DNA from 2 places in the Catenulispora sp. EB89 genome. Region 2 is predicted to be linked to the other one. Evidence: riboswitches for the same ligand, from Rfam matches in the RefSeq annotation. Region 2 holds a riboswitch; the other holds the start of a gene.
The links. Region 2 has a riboswitch for cyclic di-AMP ahead of ABH920_RS12825 (NlpC/P60 family protein). Riboswitches for the same ligand answer to the same signal wherever they lie in the genome.

Region 1 (7,403 bases), on a different contig from region 2:
GGGTCTTCGGACCCGGCTTTTCCGTGTGCTGAGCCTTGTGCTGAGCCTTTTTGCGCGCGTTGGATCGCGCGTTGAGCCATGCGTTGAGCCTTGTTTGCCCGCGGCCTAAGCCTGGCCTAAGCCTTCTCGTCGAACTCCAGCGCCTCGCGCAGCTTCCGGTTCACGTGCCGCAGCCGCTCGATGGTCCGCTGCGCCTCCCGCAGCTCGTACCGCAGCCGGATGATCTCCTCGATGGCGGCGAGGTCGGCCAGGTCGCTCAGGTCGGCCAGGTCCGCCGAAGCCAGCGCGGGCTCGACCTCCTCGGCGTACTCCGGCTCCGGCGGCGACGGGATCGCCAGCTCGGCCGGCTGCGTGAGCGCGGCCTGCACCTCGGCGGCCCACTGCAGCGCGTCCGGCTCGGGGGAGCGGCGCACGAACTCGTGGATCACCGCGCCGACCGACTCCGCCTCGGCGGGCCGGCTCGCGGGGCTCGGCGTCGGCTCGGCGGACTGCGTCTCCTGCTCGAAGCCGGAGTCCTCGGCCGCGTCAGGCGCTAGGGCCGCCTCGGCGGCGTCAGCCCTCACGGCCGCGTCGGGCGCTGTGGCCGCCTCGGCCGCCGGGACCGCGTCCGGCCGCGTCACCAACTCGCTCGGCTCCTCGACCGCCACGTCCTCTTCCGACTCCCGCATCATCGCCGCGGTCCACCCCGCCGCCTCGCACGCGGCGTCCCGGAACTCCCGCAGCTGCCGCAGCATCCCCTCGCTCGACGGGAACAGCTGCCGGGCCTGCGCCACGTTCTTCACGGCCAGCGAGGCGGCCTGCACGGTGTCGCCGAGCTCCGAATACGCCTGCGCCAGCTTGATCCGCGCCATCAGCGCGTCGCGCGGCCCGGAGCCGATGCCCTGCTCGGCCCGCTCCACCTTCGCGATCAGGCTGCTGATCCACTCCTGCGGGTCGGCGTAGGGGTCGGCGTAGTCCTCGACCGGGTCCTCCACCGGCTCCTCGATCGGATCGATCACCGGGTCGATCCCCGAATCAATGACCTGATCGACGACCTGATCGACGACCGGCTCCGTCATCGGCTCCGCGGCCGCCGCGGCCTCGCCCCGCTCGAACCACGGCTCACCGCCGGCGGTCGCCACCGGCTGCTCGCCCGCGCCGGTCTCCCGACCGAGTCCGTACTCTGGCATTCCTTCCCCCTGACGACGTCGAAGGGCGCCGACGTGACGTCGGCGCCCCGCGGCTGGCTCGGCACGATACTACGGCCGGACGATCATCGCCACAGGCATCGAGTTGATCGGAGCGTACTGGATCACGGTGCCGGGCATCGCGGCGTGGATGATCATGCCGTTGCCCACGTATATCCCGACGTGGTGCAGGCTCCCGTAGTAGATCACCAGGTCGCCGACGGCGATGTTGCTCTCGCTGACCTGCGGGAACTCGTAGGCCTGCGCCGAGGAGGAGTGCGACATCGACACTCCGGCGGCGCCCCACGCGGCCATCGTCAGGCCGGAGCAGTCGAAGCTGCGCGGGCCCGCGGCGCCGTAGACGTAAGGCTTGCCGAGCTGTTCCTTGGCGAACTCCACCGCTATCGCCGCGCGGGCGTTCGGTGCCGGCGGCAGGTTGCTCGGCGTCTTGACGTTCTGCTGGTTCTGCTGCGCCTGCTGCTGCACGTACTGGGTGCGCTGGGTCGGCGTCAGCGAGTCCAGCAGCGCCTGCGCCTGCTTCTCCTTGGCGTCGATGGCCGCCTTGTTCGCCGCCATCTCGTCGCGCGTCTTCTGCAGCTGCTGCAGGTCCGAGGAGGCCTCGTTCTTGTCCTGGTCCAGCTGGCGCTTGATCTCCTGCGCGGTCTTCATCGAGTCCGCGGAGTGGCTGGACACCTCGGTCATCGCGGTGGCCTGCTGCAGGAACGAGTCCGGCGCCGCCGACAGCATCAGCTCCAGCGAGCTGTCCACGCCGCCGGCGCGGTACTGCGCGGCGGCCAGGCTGCCCAGCGAGGACTGCGCGGTGGTCAGCTGGGTCTGCTCGGCCGTGATGCGGGCCTGGATCTGGTCGACCTTGTGCTGCAGGGTGGCCAGGTTCGTGGCCGCCTGGTCGTACGCCTCGGAGGCCTGCTCGGCCTGCTGCTGGAGGCTGTTGACCTGGCCCTTGACGTCATTGAGGTTCGCGGTCGGGTCGGCGTGGGCCAGACCCGGGACCAGGGCGATGGAACCGACCGTGGCGGTCGCCAGCGTCACCGCGGTGCGAGGCGCGGTGATCGTCTTCTTGGACGCGCGGTGAGTGGTCACGGTTTTGTGGGACGCCACTAGGGCGACTCTCCTTCTCTCCCTGCCGCCTACCGGGTTAGCTGACGGGTTCGGGCTGAGAAGCGTGCCCTACAGGCCGCCGCGCGGGGGTACGCAGCGGACCGATTCACCCCTTGGCCCCAGTGGATGCGGGCCGGTGGGACTTGGTGGGTCCCCGGTTCCGGATCGGCGCTCCGCCCTCGGACCGTGTGGGAGTCCGTGGAAACTGCGGGCCGCGCTTTGCCGGATTCGGCGTGAACTCCCGCCACCGTCCAGGGCGGTCGGCGTGGTTACGGGTGTCCGGCCGTAACCCTAGCGAGACCCCGAACGACAAAACGGACCGGCCCAGGACGCTATACCAGGATTTTACCTTGGGAGGCGTTTAGAGATCCTGATTCACTCCGGCCTGTCCGAGTTTGGACAGGGTCGATCGCGTGGTTCTTGCCGACGCATCGTCGGCATGATGCCCGGAGAGCGGGAGCGGTAGGCGTGAAACTACTGCAAGAGTGCCAGCTAGTCCGGCATTTCGTCGGCGTCGGCGGCGCCGCCCGGCGGAGTCCCGGGGCGGTCGTGCGGAGGATGTCAGTGGCCTGTTTAAACGACGGTGGCGGGCGACCCGCGTTGCGGGTCTCCCGCCACTCGTCTGTGGATCGTGGCGATGTCTATGGGTCGATATCCGTGGTGATGTCTACGACCCCTGATCCCCGCTCAGGCCGAGGTCGCCAGCGGCCGGGTCGGCCACTCCGGCTCGGAGTACGACTTCTCCCCGCGCCGCTCCCGGTACGCGGCCCGGTCGGCCTCCTGCTCGGCCTTCCAGCGCGCCTGGGCCTCGTGCAGCCGGACCGCGTCCAGCGTCCCCACCGCGGCGTAGCTGGCGCCGATCACCTGCGCCAGGTTCATCGCGGCCAGGGCGTCGGCCGCCGCGTCGTGCGCGTGCGTGATGGTCACGCCGTAGAACTGGCACTGCGCCTCCAGCGTGCGCGCACCCTTGCGGAACTTGTCCATCTGCCGGTCGATGACCAGCGGGTCGATCACCGGCGCCACCGGGGCGCGAGCGGCCAGCGGGGCCAGGCCGTTGCGGGCCAGCTCGGCCTCCAGCAGCGTCAGGTCGTACGGGGCGTTGAACACCACCAGCGGCGTGCCGGCGCGCAGCTCGAGGGCCAGCGCGTCGGCGATCTCGTCCAGCGTGCGGCGCGGCGGGGCGCCGTGCTCGCGGGCGTACTCGGTGGTGATGCCGTGGATGGCGGTGGCCTCGGCCGGGATCTCCATGCCGGGGTCGATGAGGAAGGTCTTCTCGGCGCCGTCGGAGGTGACGATGGCCGCCGAGACGATGCGCACGGTCTTGGGGTCGCGGCCCGTGGTCTCGGTGTCGAAGCCGGCCAGCCGGCGGCGGTGCCAGCCGTCGTGCGACCCGCGCTGCGGCGGCACGGCCGCCTGCGGGGCGGCGGTCTCACCGGCGGGCCGGGGCTCCCAGGCCGGGGCACACCCATGGTGATAGGTCTGCCACGCACCGTCCACGTTGGCGCGCTCACCGGCCTCGGCTTCCACCCGACCCTTGCACGCGGCGCACGTTCCCGCGTACTTGTTGACCAGAGTCACTGTGTTGTTCTCCCTCACCTCGTGTTGTCACCATGGTGGCGCACCGTTCTGACAAACACCGTCAGACTCGGGTCCGGCGACGTCAGCGGCTACCCTGGTGGACTACGGCGGTTTTTCTAATCCGCCCGATCTGTTGATTTCCGCGCGAAGGATGACTACGACGTGTTCGACACGCTCTCCGATCGTTTGGCCACGACGTTCAAAAACCTGCGCGGCAAGGGTCGGCTCTCGCAGCAGGACATCGACGACACGCTGCGGGCCATCCGGCAGGCGCTGCTGGAGGCCGACGTCTCGCTGCAGGCCGTGCGGCCCTTCATCGCCGCCGTCCGGGAGCGGGCCGAGGGCGCCGAGGTCTCCAAGGCGCTGAACCCGGCGCAGCAGATCATCAAGATCGTCAACGAGGAGCTCGTCGCCATCCTGGGCGGCGAGACCCGGCGGCTGCGGTTCGCCAAGAACCCGCCGACGGTGATCATGCTCGCCGGTCTGCAGGGTGCCGGTAAGACCACGCTGGCCGGCAAGCTGGCCCGCTGGCTCAAGTCCGAGGGCCACACCCCGATCCTGGTCGCCGCCGACCTCCAGCGGCCGAACGCCGTCACCCAGCTGCAGGTGGTCGGCGAGCGGGCCGGTGTGCCGGTGTTCGCCCCCGAGCCCGGCAACGGCGTCGGGAACCCGGTGAAGGTGGCCCAGGACTCGGTCGAGTTCGCCAAGGCCAAGCTGCACGACGTGGTGATCGTCGACACCGCCGGCCGCCTGGGCATCGACGCCGACCTGATGAAGCAGGCCGCCGACATCCGCGACGCGGTCCGGCCGGACGAGGTCCTGTTCGTGGTCGACGCCATGATCGGTCAGGACGCGGTGACCACCGCGCAGGCCTTCATGGACGGCGTCGGCTTCGACGGCGTGGTGCTGACCAAGCTCGACGGCGACGCCCGCGGCGGTGCCGCGCTGTCGGTGCGCCAGGTCACCGGCAAGCCGGTGATGTTCGCCTCCACCGGGGAGAAGCTGGAGGACTTCGACGTCTTCCACCCCGAGCGGATGGCCGGCCGCATCCTCGACATGGGCGACATGATGACCCTGATCGAGCAGGCCGAGAAGGCCTTCGACCAGGCCGAGGCCGAGGCGATGGCGGGCAAGCTGGCCCGCAACGAGTTCACCCTCGACGACTTCCTGAAGCAGATGGAGCAGCTCAAGAAGCTGGGCTCCATGAAGAAGCTGCTGGGCATGCTGCCCGGCGTCGGCGACATCAAGCAGCAGCTCAACGAGATCGACGACAAGGACGTCGACCGCATCGCGGCCATCATCAAGTCGATGACCCCGGGCGAGCGCGAGGACGTCAAGATCATCAACGGCTCCCGCAAACAGCGCATCGCGCGCGGCTCGGGAACCACGGTCCAGCAGGTCAACAACCTCATCGACCGCTTCCTGGAAGCCCGCAAGATGATGCAGCAGATGGCCAAGGGCGGCATGCCCGGCATGCCGGGGCTGCCCGGCGCCGGCGGGCTCGGCGGCACCAAGCGCAAGTCGGCCAAGGCCAAGGCCGCCGACAAGTCGGCCAAGTCCAAGGGCCGCTCGCGCTCGGGGAACCCGGCCAAGGCCAAGGCCGAGGAGGCGGCGCGCCAGGCGCGCAAGGACGGCAACGGCGCGGCGTTCGGCGACGCGGACGGCGGCGGCCAGTTCGAGCTGCCGGACGAGTTCAAGAACCTGCTGCCCCCGCAGTAGTCCCCGGTAGTGCGCATCTGGTCCGTCAGGGGCGCCTCACGCAGTGGGGCGTCCCGGTGGCCGCGGGTGCCGGGGGCGTCCCGACCAGCCTGAACCTTCTGGCACAATGGAAGCTTGTACCGGTCGCGCATGGCCCTCTCTCCTGCGCTACGCCGAGTCCATCCGGCTGCTGCCGATGCCATGTCCCCACGTGGCGGCGCGGCGGCACCACCCGTAGTCAACCAAGCAGGAGACACCACACCGTGGCAGTCAAGATCAAGCTCAAGCGCATGGGCAAGATCCGGAACCCGCAGTACCGGATCATCGTGGCCGACGCCCGTACCAAGCGCGACGGCCGGGCGATCGAGGAGATCGGGAAGTACCACCCGAAGGAGGACCCCTCGTACATCGAGGTCGTCTCCGAGCGTGCGCAGTACTGGCTGGGCGTCGGCGCGCAGCCGACCGAGGCCGTCGAGGCCATCCTGAAGGTCACCGGCGACTGGCAGAAGTTCAAGGGCCTGGACGCCCCGGCGCCGATGAAGGTCGCGGCCCCCAAGGCCGACCGCAAGGCCGTCTTCGAGGCCGCCGCCAAGGAGGCCGCCGACGAGCCGAAGACCGGCGCCACCACGCCGAAGAAGAAGGCCGAGAAGGCCGAGAAGAAGGTCGACGAGACCCCGGCGACCCCGGCGACCGAGGCTCCGGTGGAGACCCCGGCCCCGGCTGTCGAGGCTGAGATCGCTTCCGAGGGCTGAGCATGCTGGAAGAGGCCCTGGAGCACCTGGTCAAGGGCATCGTCGAGCACCCCGATGAGGTCCGGGTCCGCGAGCGCGACCAGCGCCGCGGCAAGGTCCTGGAAGTCCGGGTGCACCCGGACGACCTGGGCAAGGTGATCGGTCGCGGCGGGCGCACCGCCCGTGCGCTGCGCACCGTGATGGCCGCCCTCGGCGGCCGCTCGCTGCGCGTCGACCTGGTCGAGGCGGCCGGCTACCGGTGAGCCCCGACACGGAGAATACCTCCGGCCGGCCCGAGGCCCTGCGCCTCGTGGTCGGCCGGATCGGTCGTGCGCACGGCATCCGCGGCCAGGCCACCGTCGAGGTCCGCACCGACGACCCGGACCTGCGCTTCGCGCCCGGCGCCCGGCTGCTGACCGAGCCGGCCGAGCGCGGACCGCTGGTGGTGACCGACTCCCGCTTCCACAACGGCATCCTGCTGCTGTCCTTCGAGGGCGTGACCGACCGGAACGCCGTCGAGGCGCTGCGGAACACCATCCTGGTGGTCGAGGCCGACCCCGACGAGACCCCGGACGACCCCGAGGAGTTCTTCGACCACCAACTGCTCGGCCTGCCGGTCGAGCTGGCGGACGGGACCGTGCTGGGGGAGATCGCCGACCTGCTGCACCTGCCCGGGCAGGACGTGCTGGCCGTCAAACGGCCGGACGCGCCCGAGGTGCTGATCCCGTTCATCAAGCAGTTCGTCCCGGTCGTGGACGTGGCCGCGAAGCGGGTCGTGGTCGATCCGCCGGCCGGGCTGCTGGACCTGGACAGCGTCGAGTAACCGCTCCTCGGAGCGGTGAGTCTTCGCGAGCGGCGAGAACGGTCACCCCATGCGCATCGACATCGTCACCATCTTCCCCGAGTACCTGGCGCCGCTGGACGTCTCGCTGATCGGCAAGGCGGCGGCCGCCGGGATCCTCGACGTGCGCGTGCACGAGCTGCGCGACTGGACCCACGACCGGCACAACACCGTGGACGACTCGCCGTGCGGCGGCGGGCCGGGCATGGTGATGAAGCCCGAGCCGTGGTCGGAGGCGCTGACCCAGATCGTGCCGCCGGGGTCGGAGGC
Region 2 (7,403 bases):
GTTCGCGCAGGCGCTGGGCCTCGGCCAGGTCGGCGAGGAAGTCCTCGCGACGGCGTTTGCGGTCTCGTGCCTCCCGCGCCGGTGCGGGCTGCGGTTGCGGCTGGTCTGCGGGCATCTGCTCGTCACCGCCTTCCCGTAGCGCCGGTCCCCTTTTCCGGAAGCCGGCGGTTTGACCTTTTTGAGAGGTTACCTTGTCACCGTATGTGCTTGTCCAGTGCTTACCGGTGCAGCACCTCGGCTCGTCGGATACCGTTTGCCCATGCCCACCGTGTCCATTCATGTCGTCGACCACCCGCTTGTCGCTCACAAGCTCACCGTGCTGCGGGACGCGCGCACCGACACCCCCACTTTCCGCTCGCTCGCCGACGAGCTGGTGACGCTCCTGGCTTACGAGGCCACCCGCAACGCGCAGGTGGAGCCGACCACGGTGGTCACCCCCGTCGCCGAGGCGCGCGGGGTCACCTTCACCGGTCCGCGGCACCTCGTGGTGCCGGTCCTGCGGGCCGGCCTCGGCATGCTCGACGGCATGGTCCGCCTGCTCCCGACCGCCGAGGTCGGCTTCCTGGGCATGGTCCGGAACGAGGACACGCTGCAGGCCTCCACCTACGCCACCCGGCTGCCGGAGCACCTCGCCGGCCGCCAGTGCTACCTGCTGGACCCGATGCTGGCCACCGGCGGCACGCTCATCGCCGCCATCCGCCTGCTCGCCGACCGCGGCGCCGCCTCGGTCACCGCCGTCTGCCTGCTTGCCGCGCCCGAGGGCGTCGCCGCCGTGCAGGAGGCGCTGGCCGACCTGGACGTGCCCGTGGCGATCGTCACAGCGGCCATCGACGAGCGGCTCAACGAGAACGGCTACATCGTCCCGGGCCTCGGCGACGCCGGAGACCGCCTCTACGGGACCGTCTCGGCCTAGAACCGACCTGAGCGAGAAAACATCTGTGGGGCCGGAGAACCGGCCCCACAGTCGTCTCTGATGCCCGTGCAGACCCTCTGTCCGCACAGGCCCTCTGCCTTCACAGGCATCACTGCGCCTTGAGCGCCGCCAGCACCTTCGCCATGCTCTCCTTCGCGTCCCCGAACAGGAGCGAAGTGTTCTGCGCGTACAGCAGTTCGTTCTCGACTCCCGCGAACCCGGGACGCATCGACCGCTTGCAGAACACCACCTGCTGCGCGAGGTCCACGTCCAGGATCGGCATGCCCGAGATCGGCGAGCCGGTCGGCTGCCGGGCCGCCGGGTTCACCACGTCGTTCGCCCCGATCACCACGGCCACGTCCGCCGAGGCCAGCTCCGAGTTCGCCGCGTCCAGCTCCAGCAGCGACTCATAAGGCACGTTCGCCTCGGCCAGCAGCACGTTCATATGTCCCGGCATCCGTCCCGCGACCGGGTGGATCCCGTACGACACCTGCACCCCGCGCGACGTCAGCAAGTCCGCGACCTCGCGCACCGTGTGCTGCGCCTGCGCCACCGCTAGCCCGTAGCCCGGGACGATGACCACCTTGCGCGCGTACCCCAGCAGGATCGCGACGTCCTCCGGCGACGACGTCCGCACCGGCCGTGCCGCGCCGTCGCCGCTGGTCCCGGCACTGCTGGCGGTAGCCGTGAACGCCCCGAACAGCGTGCCGGTCAGCGGACGTCCCATCGCGGCGGCCATCATCCGGGTCAGCAGCGTCCCGGACGCCCCGACCAGCGTGCCCGCGATCACCAGCAGCGTGTTGCTCAGCACGTAGCCGCTCGCGGCGACCGTCAGACCGGTGAAGGCGTTCAGCAGCGAGATGACGATCGGCACGTCCGCCCCGCCCACCGGCAGCACGAACAGCACGCCGAAGGCCAGCGACAGCAGCGCCAGCAGCACCATCAGCGCGGTGCTCGGCCACGGCACGAGGAACACCGCGAACAGCACGCTCGCCGCCGCGACCCCGATGGTCACCCAGCGCCCGGCCGGCAGCACCACCGGCCGCGTCGTCATCAGCTCCTGCAGCTTGGCGAACGTGATCATCGATCCGGAGAACGAGACCCCGCCGACCAGGATGGTGAACGCGGTCGCCGCCAGATCGGCGGTGGCCGCGTGCTCGATCCCCTTGCCGGGCCGTAGGAACTCCACGGAGGCCACCAGCGCCGCCGCCCCGCCGCCGACGCCGTTGAACAGCGCGACCAGCTGCGGCATCGCGGTCATCCGCACCTGCCGCGCGGTCGGCAGGCCGATCGCGACGCCGACGACGATCGCGCCGATGATCAGACCCAAGTGCTGCAGGTGTGGCGTGGTCAGGGCGACGATCACGGCCAGCGCGGCGCCGCAGGACCCGATCAGCGTCCCCAGGCGTGCGGTGCGCGGCGCCGACAGTCCCTTGAGGGTGAGGATGAAGCAGATCCCTGCGATCAGGTACGCGGTGTCTCTCCAGGCGCTGCTCACTTGCCGCCCTCCCCGGGGGAGGCCGACGAAGCCGAGGGGCTTGAAGGACCCGAGGCAGCGGGAGAGGCCGGCGAGGCGTCCCGACCTCCGCCCCCGCCCCCGGGATCACCGGGAGCCCGCCGCGGTTTCGCGAACATCCCCAGCATCCGGTCGGTCACCGCGAACCCGCCGACCATGTTCACCGTCGCCATCACGATCGCCAGCAGCCCGATCACCAGCTGCAGGTTGTCGGTCGTGGACCCGGTGGCGATGATCGCGCCGACCAGGATCACGCCGTGGACCGCGTTGGCGCCGGACATCAGCGGGGTGTGCAGGATCGAGGAGACCTTGGAGATGACCTCGAAGCCGAGGAAGACGGCCAGCACGAAGACCGTCAACCACGCTGTGGAACTCATCTGAACTCACCCTTCAGCAGCACACAGCAGGCGGCGGCGATCTCGTCGGCGGCGATGTCCTCGGGAGTTGATAAAAGCACTCCGTCCTGGCAGATGGCCAGGATGAAAGCGGACATGTTCGCGCCGTAGAGCCGCGAGGCGTGCGCGGCGAGCTGGCTGGGGACGTTGCGGCCGCCGTGGACCAGCACACCCTGGTGCTGGACGTCCTCGCCGGGGCGCGAGACCTCGCAGTTGCCGCCGTTCGGGTTGTCCGCGGCCAGGTCGACGATCACCGAGCCGGGCCGCATCTTCTCCACCATCTCGGTGGTCACCAGCAGCGGGGCCGGACGGCCGGGGACCGCGGCGGTCGTGATCACGACGTCGGCGGCCGCCACGAACGGAGCCAGGGCTTTGCGTTGCCGGTCCGCCGCGTCGGCGGCCTGCTCGCTGGCGTAGCCGCCGCTGGAGGAGGTCTGACTTTCGATGTCCAGGGTGATCGACTTGGCACCCAGCGAGCGGATCTCCTCGGCCGCGGCGGCGCGCACGTCGTACGCCTCCACCACCGCGCCGAGCCGCTTGGCCGTCGCGATCGCCTGCAGGCCGGCCACGCCGGCGCCGAGGACCACGACCTTGGCCGGCGGCACGGTTCCGGCCGCGGTCATCAACAGCGGGAAGAAGCGGGGGAGCCGTTCGGCGGCGATCAGGGCGGCGCGGTAGCCGGCCACCATCGCCTGGGACGACAGCGCGTCCATCGACTGCGCGCGGGTGATGCGGGGCAGCAGCTCCAGGGCGAAGAAGCTGGCGTGCCGGTCCACCAGGACGCCGGCCGGGCCGCGGCCGTCCTTGGGGGAGGACAGGCCGATCACCGCGGTGCCGGGCTTGAGCTTGGCGGCGGTCTGCTGATCGAGTTGTCCGACAGCGGTTAAGAGATCGATGTTCGCCAGGATTTCTTCCGGGCTCTTCGCGATGATCGCGCCCGCCGCGCGGTAGGCGTCGTCGTCTTCGGCGGCCGCTTGGCCCGCGCCAGATTGGACGTACACACTGTGGCCGGCCGCGATCAGGCGTCCCGCGGACTCGGGAGTGAGCGCCACCCGGCGCTCGAACGGGGCGTTTTCGGTCAAGACACCGATCTGCATGCGATCAACCTAGCCGGGGAATGCTGCGTATGTGTGCCCCCTGACACAGAAGTCCACTGAGTCGTTATCGTCGGCCTTGCGGCTGGACGAGATCAAAACCCTTTGCCCCGGCTAGGCTTTGACACAGTGGGGAAGCTGTTAGGTAGGAGTGAACCGGGAACGCCTCGCATGATGCTGACTCCGGTCGCGCGGCACCTCGACCGTCCAGATGAAGGGGATCTGACGTGAAACTCAAGCCGGCCGTGCAGTGGGGCATCGTGCTCTTCTTGGTCTATTTCGTGGTCCAGAACCCGTCAGGCGCGGGCAACCTGGTCCAGGGTGCGTTGAACTGGGTGGCCAGCGTCGGCAAGACGCTCGGCGACACGTTCCACAACCTGGTCTCAAGCTGATCGACGCGAGACGGTAACCCGACGTGTCCGACTCATCGCCACCGCTGTACGGCCGGATGTTGCTCCGGCCCGAGCTCGAAGACCGCGCCAAACGGTTCCTCGTGCCGGGCGAGCGTCTGGTCATAGCGGTCCGACATCATCTGGCCGCGATCATCATCCCGGTGCTGGTCGCGGTCGCGGCGGCGGTCGCCGCCATGGGTATCGACATCTTCTCCACTCCGGACGCGGGCAAACTGCGGCTCGGGGCGTGGGCGGTCGCCGGTATCGCCTTCCTCTACACAGCCTGGAACGTCGCGGTGTGGAACCAGGACCTGCTGATCGTGACCAACAAGCGGATCCTGCACACCCACGGCGTGATCACCCGGTCCTTCGACGCGCTGCCGTTGGGCAAGGTCAACGACATGCGGGTGGAGCGGGACCTGCTGGGCCGGATCCTCGGCTACGGCCGGTTCAACGCCAAGGCCGTGGGCGACGCCCCGCTGGGCCGCCGCGGTCTGGACTACATATCGCACGTCGAGGAGACCTGGCTGGAAATCAGCAACCTGTTGTATGGCCCGGGCGCGAAGTCCGGTCCCAAGGAACCGCAGGAGGTGCGCCTGGTCGGCGCGGTCCTGCCGGACATGAACGGCGAACCGGTCGAGATCGTCATGCCTCCGGTGTCTGTGAAGAGTCCTGCGGATGACAACAAGGCACACCCCGTGAACGCCGCCATGCTCCCGGTGCGGGTGTTCCATGACAACAAGGGCGAGCGGGCGTTTGAGACGGACGTCACAACGTCGAGCAACAAACGTCGCAGGATTCGCTTTTTCCGCTAACCGGACATCTGTCCCTGCGGCCCAGGTCGCGCCCGAATTCGGCGCGCCTGGGCCTTTGGTTTCGTTTACAGCCGGTACTCGTCCCCGCCCGAAGGGTGGCCGGTATCTAAGCGTTCGCTGAACGAATCATGGACTTGTCGCTTGTTAGGCAGGCTGCCGGTGACTAACGTCCACAGGGCTTCGCCGCTCCCAACGGGCCAGCAGGTTCCGGGCGTCGAGGCACCGCCGAGTCCGCGTACCTTGCGGAGCCGGGGAACCAGGTTCGTGGGTGCGACCCGTGCGGCGACGCGGGGGTGGCGCCAGTGGGGTGAATCGGTCGGCGTGCACTCGCCGTCGTGTGTGCGCGTGCGACCGTAGGGCTACTTCTTCAGTCCGAATCCGTCAGCTAACCCGGTAGGCGGACAAGGAGGAGATGGAGCCCAGAAGCTCGCATGACTGTCAATGCCCGACATCGTCGTCCGCGTGCCCCGAAGTACACCAAGCTCGCGATCGGCGCGGCCGCGGCCGGGACCATGGTCCTGGTGCCCAGCGTCGCCAACGCCGACCCGCAGCCCACCATCGCCCAGGTGAACGACCAGCTGAACAAGCTCTACCAGCAGGCCGCCCACGCCGACGAGGCGTACAACACCGCGCAGGACGCGGAGGCCAAGCTCCAGCAGCAGGTCGACGGCATCAACCGCCAGATCAGCGCCGAGCAGGCGACCATGTCGCAGACCCAGACCCGCCTGGGCAGCCTGGCCGCCGCGCAGTACCGCAGCGGCGGCGTCGACCCCACCCTGCAGCTCCTGATGCAGTCCGACCCCTCCACGATGCTCAACATGTCGGCGACCGTGGGCCGGGTCCAGGCGGACAACGCCGGCACGCTGAGCCTGCTGGCGCAGCAGAAGGCGGACCTGGCGGCCAAGGCCAGGGAGGCGGCGGCCAAGATGGCGCTGCTGGACCAGCAGACCAAGTCCGCCGAGGCGACCAAGAAGGAGTTCGACGGCGACGTGGCCAAGGCCCAGGCGCTGCTGAACTCGCTCCAGGCCCAGCAGCGGGCCGAGCTGAAGGCCGAGCAGGACCGGCAGCAGGCCGCGGCCCTGGCGGCGGCCCAGGCGGCCTCGCAGCACTCGACCACGACGACGACGTCCTCGGGATCGGGATCGGGTTCCGGGTCGGGCACCACCACCAACGGCGGCGGCACCAAGCTGACGATCCCGTCGGTGTCCGGCCGCGCGGCCGCGGCGGTGGCGTTCGCCCAGGCGCAGCTCGGCAAGCCGTACATCTTCGGCGCGACGGGCCCGGGCGGCTACGACTGCTCGGGGCTGACGCAGGCGGCGTGGAAGGCGGCCGGGGTGGAGATCCCGCGAACCGCCACGGCGCAGATGCAGGGGCTCCCGGCGATTCCGGCTTCCTCGGCGCAGCCCGGTGACCTGGTGTTCTTTTATGGGAACAGCAGCTATGTGGACCACGTCGGGATGTACATCGGGAACGGGATGCTGATTCACGCGCCGCATCCGGGTGCCTCGGTGGAAGTTGTGGCCGTGAGCTCCATGCCGCTGGTTTCTTACGCGCGGCCGTAGGGGTTCGGTTTCGAACGTGTGACGGGTGGCTGGTAGTCGGTCTAGTGCCGGCGCCGGCCGGTCGCCACTCGGCCGTCATTTGACTCGTCCCGGGCTGTGTGGGCCCGGGACGTCAGCGGTGCCCGGTCGGCGCCGACCGGTGTCGCGTACTCCTCCCCACGCGACTCCGGCTGGGGCCCGCCGGGCGCCCGCGCGCCGGCATCCGGGCGCCTCCCGGGCGCCCTCAGGAGCGTCAACGCGCCACGCCGTGCCTGGTGGCCGCCCAGAAGCGGCCAGACCCTGGACAGGGCGCGTAGACATCCGTACCCGGGACGAGCGGAACAGCTCCGCATTTTTGCGTAGTACCGCTCACAGCTCCTATTGGGCCCCGCTGCTGTTAAGCTCGGGGGCACAGACGTCTACCAGAAGGGAGGTGGCCACGTGAAGAAACTGCTTCTGCTCGTAGTGGCTGCCATCGGCGGTCTGCTGGTCTACCGGCAGGTCCAGTCCGACAAGTCGGAGCAGGACCTCTGGACCGAGGCGACCGACCCGGTTCCTTCGGCCTGAGAACCGCTCATCCGGCTTCCTCGGCAGCTAGAGCCGGGGCACGGTCCGTCTCCCGGGTTCGGGAGGCGGACCGCTCTGACGGGGCCATGGCGCAATTGGTAGCGCACCTGCTTTGCAAGCAGGGGGTTGCGAGTTCGAGTCTCGTTGGCTCCACTGAACATATTTACGGT

Region 1: it holds a riboswitch for cyclic di-AMP, as region 2 does, so the genes downstream of both, ABH920_RS11935 (NlpC/P60 family protein) here and ABH920_RS12825 (NlpC/P60 family protein) in region 2, are expected to answer to the same signal.

What each region holds. Positions count from the first base shown of each region.
Region 1 covers NZ_JBGCCU010000004.1:510,668-518,070, reverse strand. Annotated here, with positions in the region: gene ABH920_RS11940 (hypothetical protein) at 117-1,169, opposite strand; gene ABH920_RS11935 (NlpC/P60 family protein) at 1,239-2,285, opposite strand; cyclic di-AMP (ydaO/yuaA leader) riboswitch at 2,297-2,466, opposite strand; gene ABH920_RS11930 (exonuclease domain-containing protein) at 2,973-3,863, opposite strand; gene ffh (signal recognition particle protein) at 4,026-5,582, shown strand; gene rpsP (30S ribosomal protein S16) at 5,825-6,313, shown strand; gene ABH920_RS11915 (RNA-binding protein) at 6,316-6,555, shown strand; gene rimM (ribosome maturation factor RimM) at 6,594-7,115, shown strand; gene trmD (tRNA (guanosine(37)-N1)-methyltransferase TrmD) at 7,165-7,403, shown strand, end outside.
Region 2 covers NZ_JBGCCU010000005.1:118,377-125,779, forward strand. Annotated here, with positions in the region: gene ABH920_RS12790 (hypothetical protein) at 1-115, opposite strand, end outside; gene upp (uracil phosphoribosyltransferase) at 269-913, shown strand; gene ABH920_RS12800 (NAD(P)(+) transhydrogenase (Re/Si-specific) subunit beta) at 1,023-2,411, opposite strand; gene ABH920_RS12805 (NAD(P) transhydrogenase subunit alpha) at 2,408-2,806, opposite strand; gene ABH920_RS12810 (NAD(P) transhydrogenase subunit alpha) at 2,803-3,921, opposite strand; gene ABH920_RS12815 (hypothetical protein) at 4,146-4,310, shown strand; gene ABH920_RS12820 (PH domain-containing protein) at 4,334-5,125, shown strand; cyclic di-AMP (ydaO/yuaA leader) riboswitch at 5,339-5,539, shown strand; gene ABH920_RS12825 (NlpC/P60 family protein) at 5,557-6,687, shown strand; gene ABH920_RS12830 (DLW-39 family protein) at 7,108-7,233, shown strand; tRNA gene ABH920_RS12835 (tRNA-Ala) at 7,314-7,386, shown strand.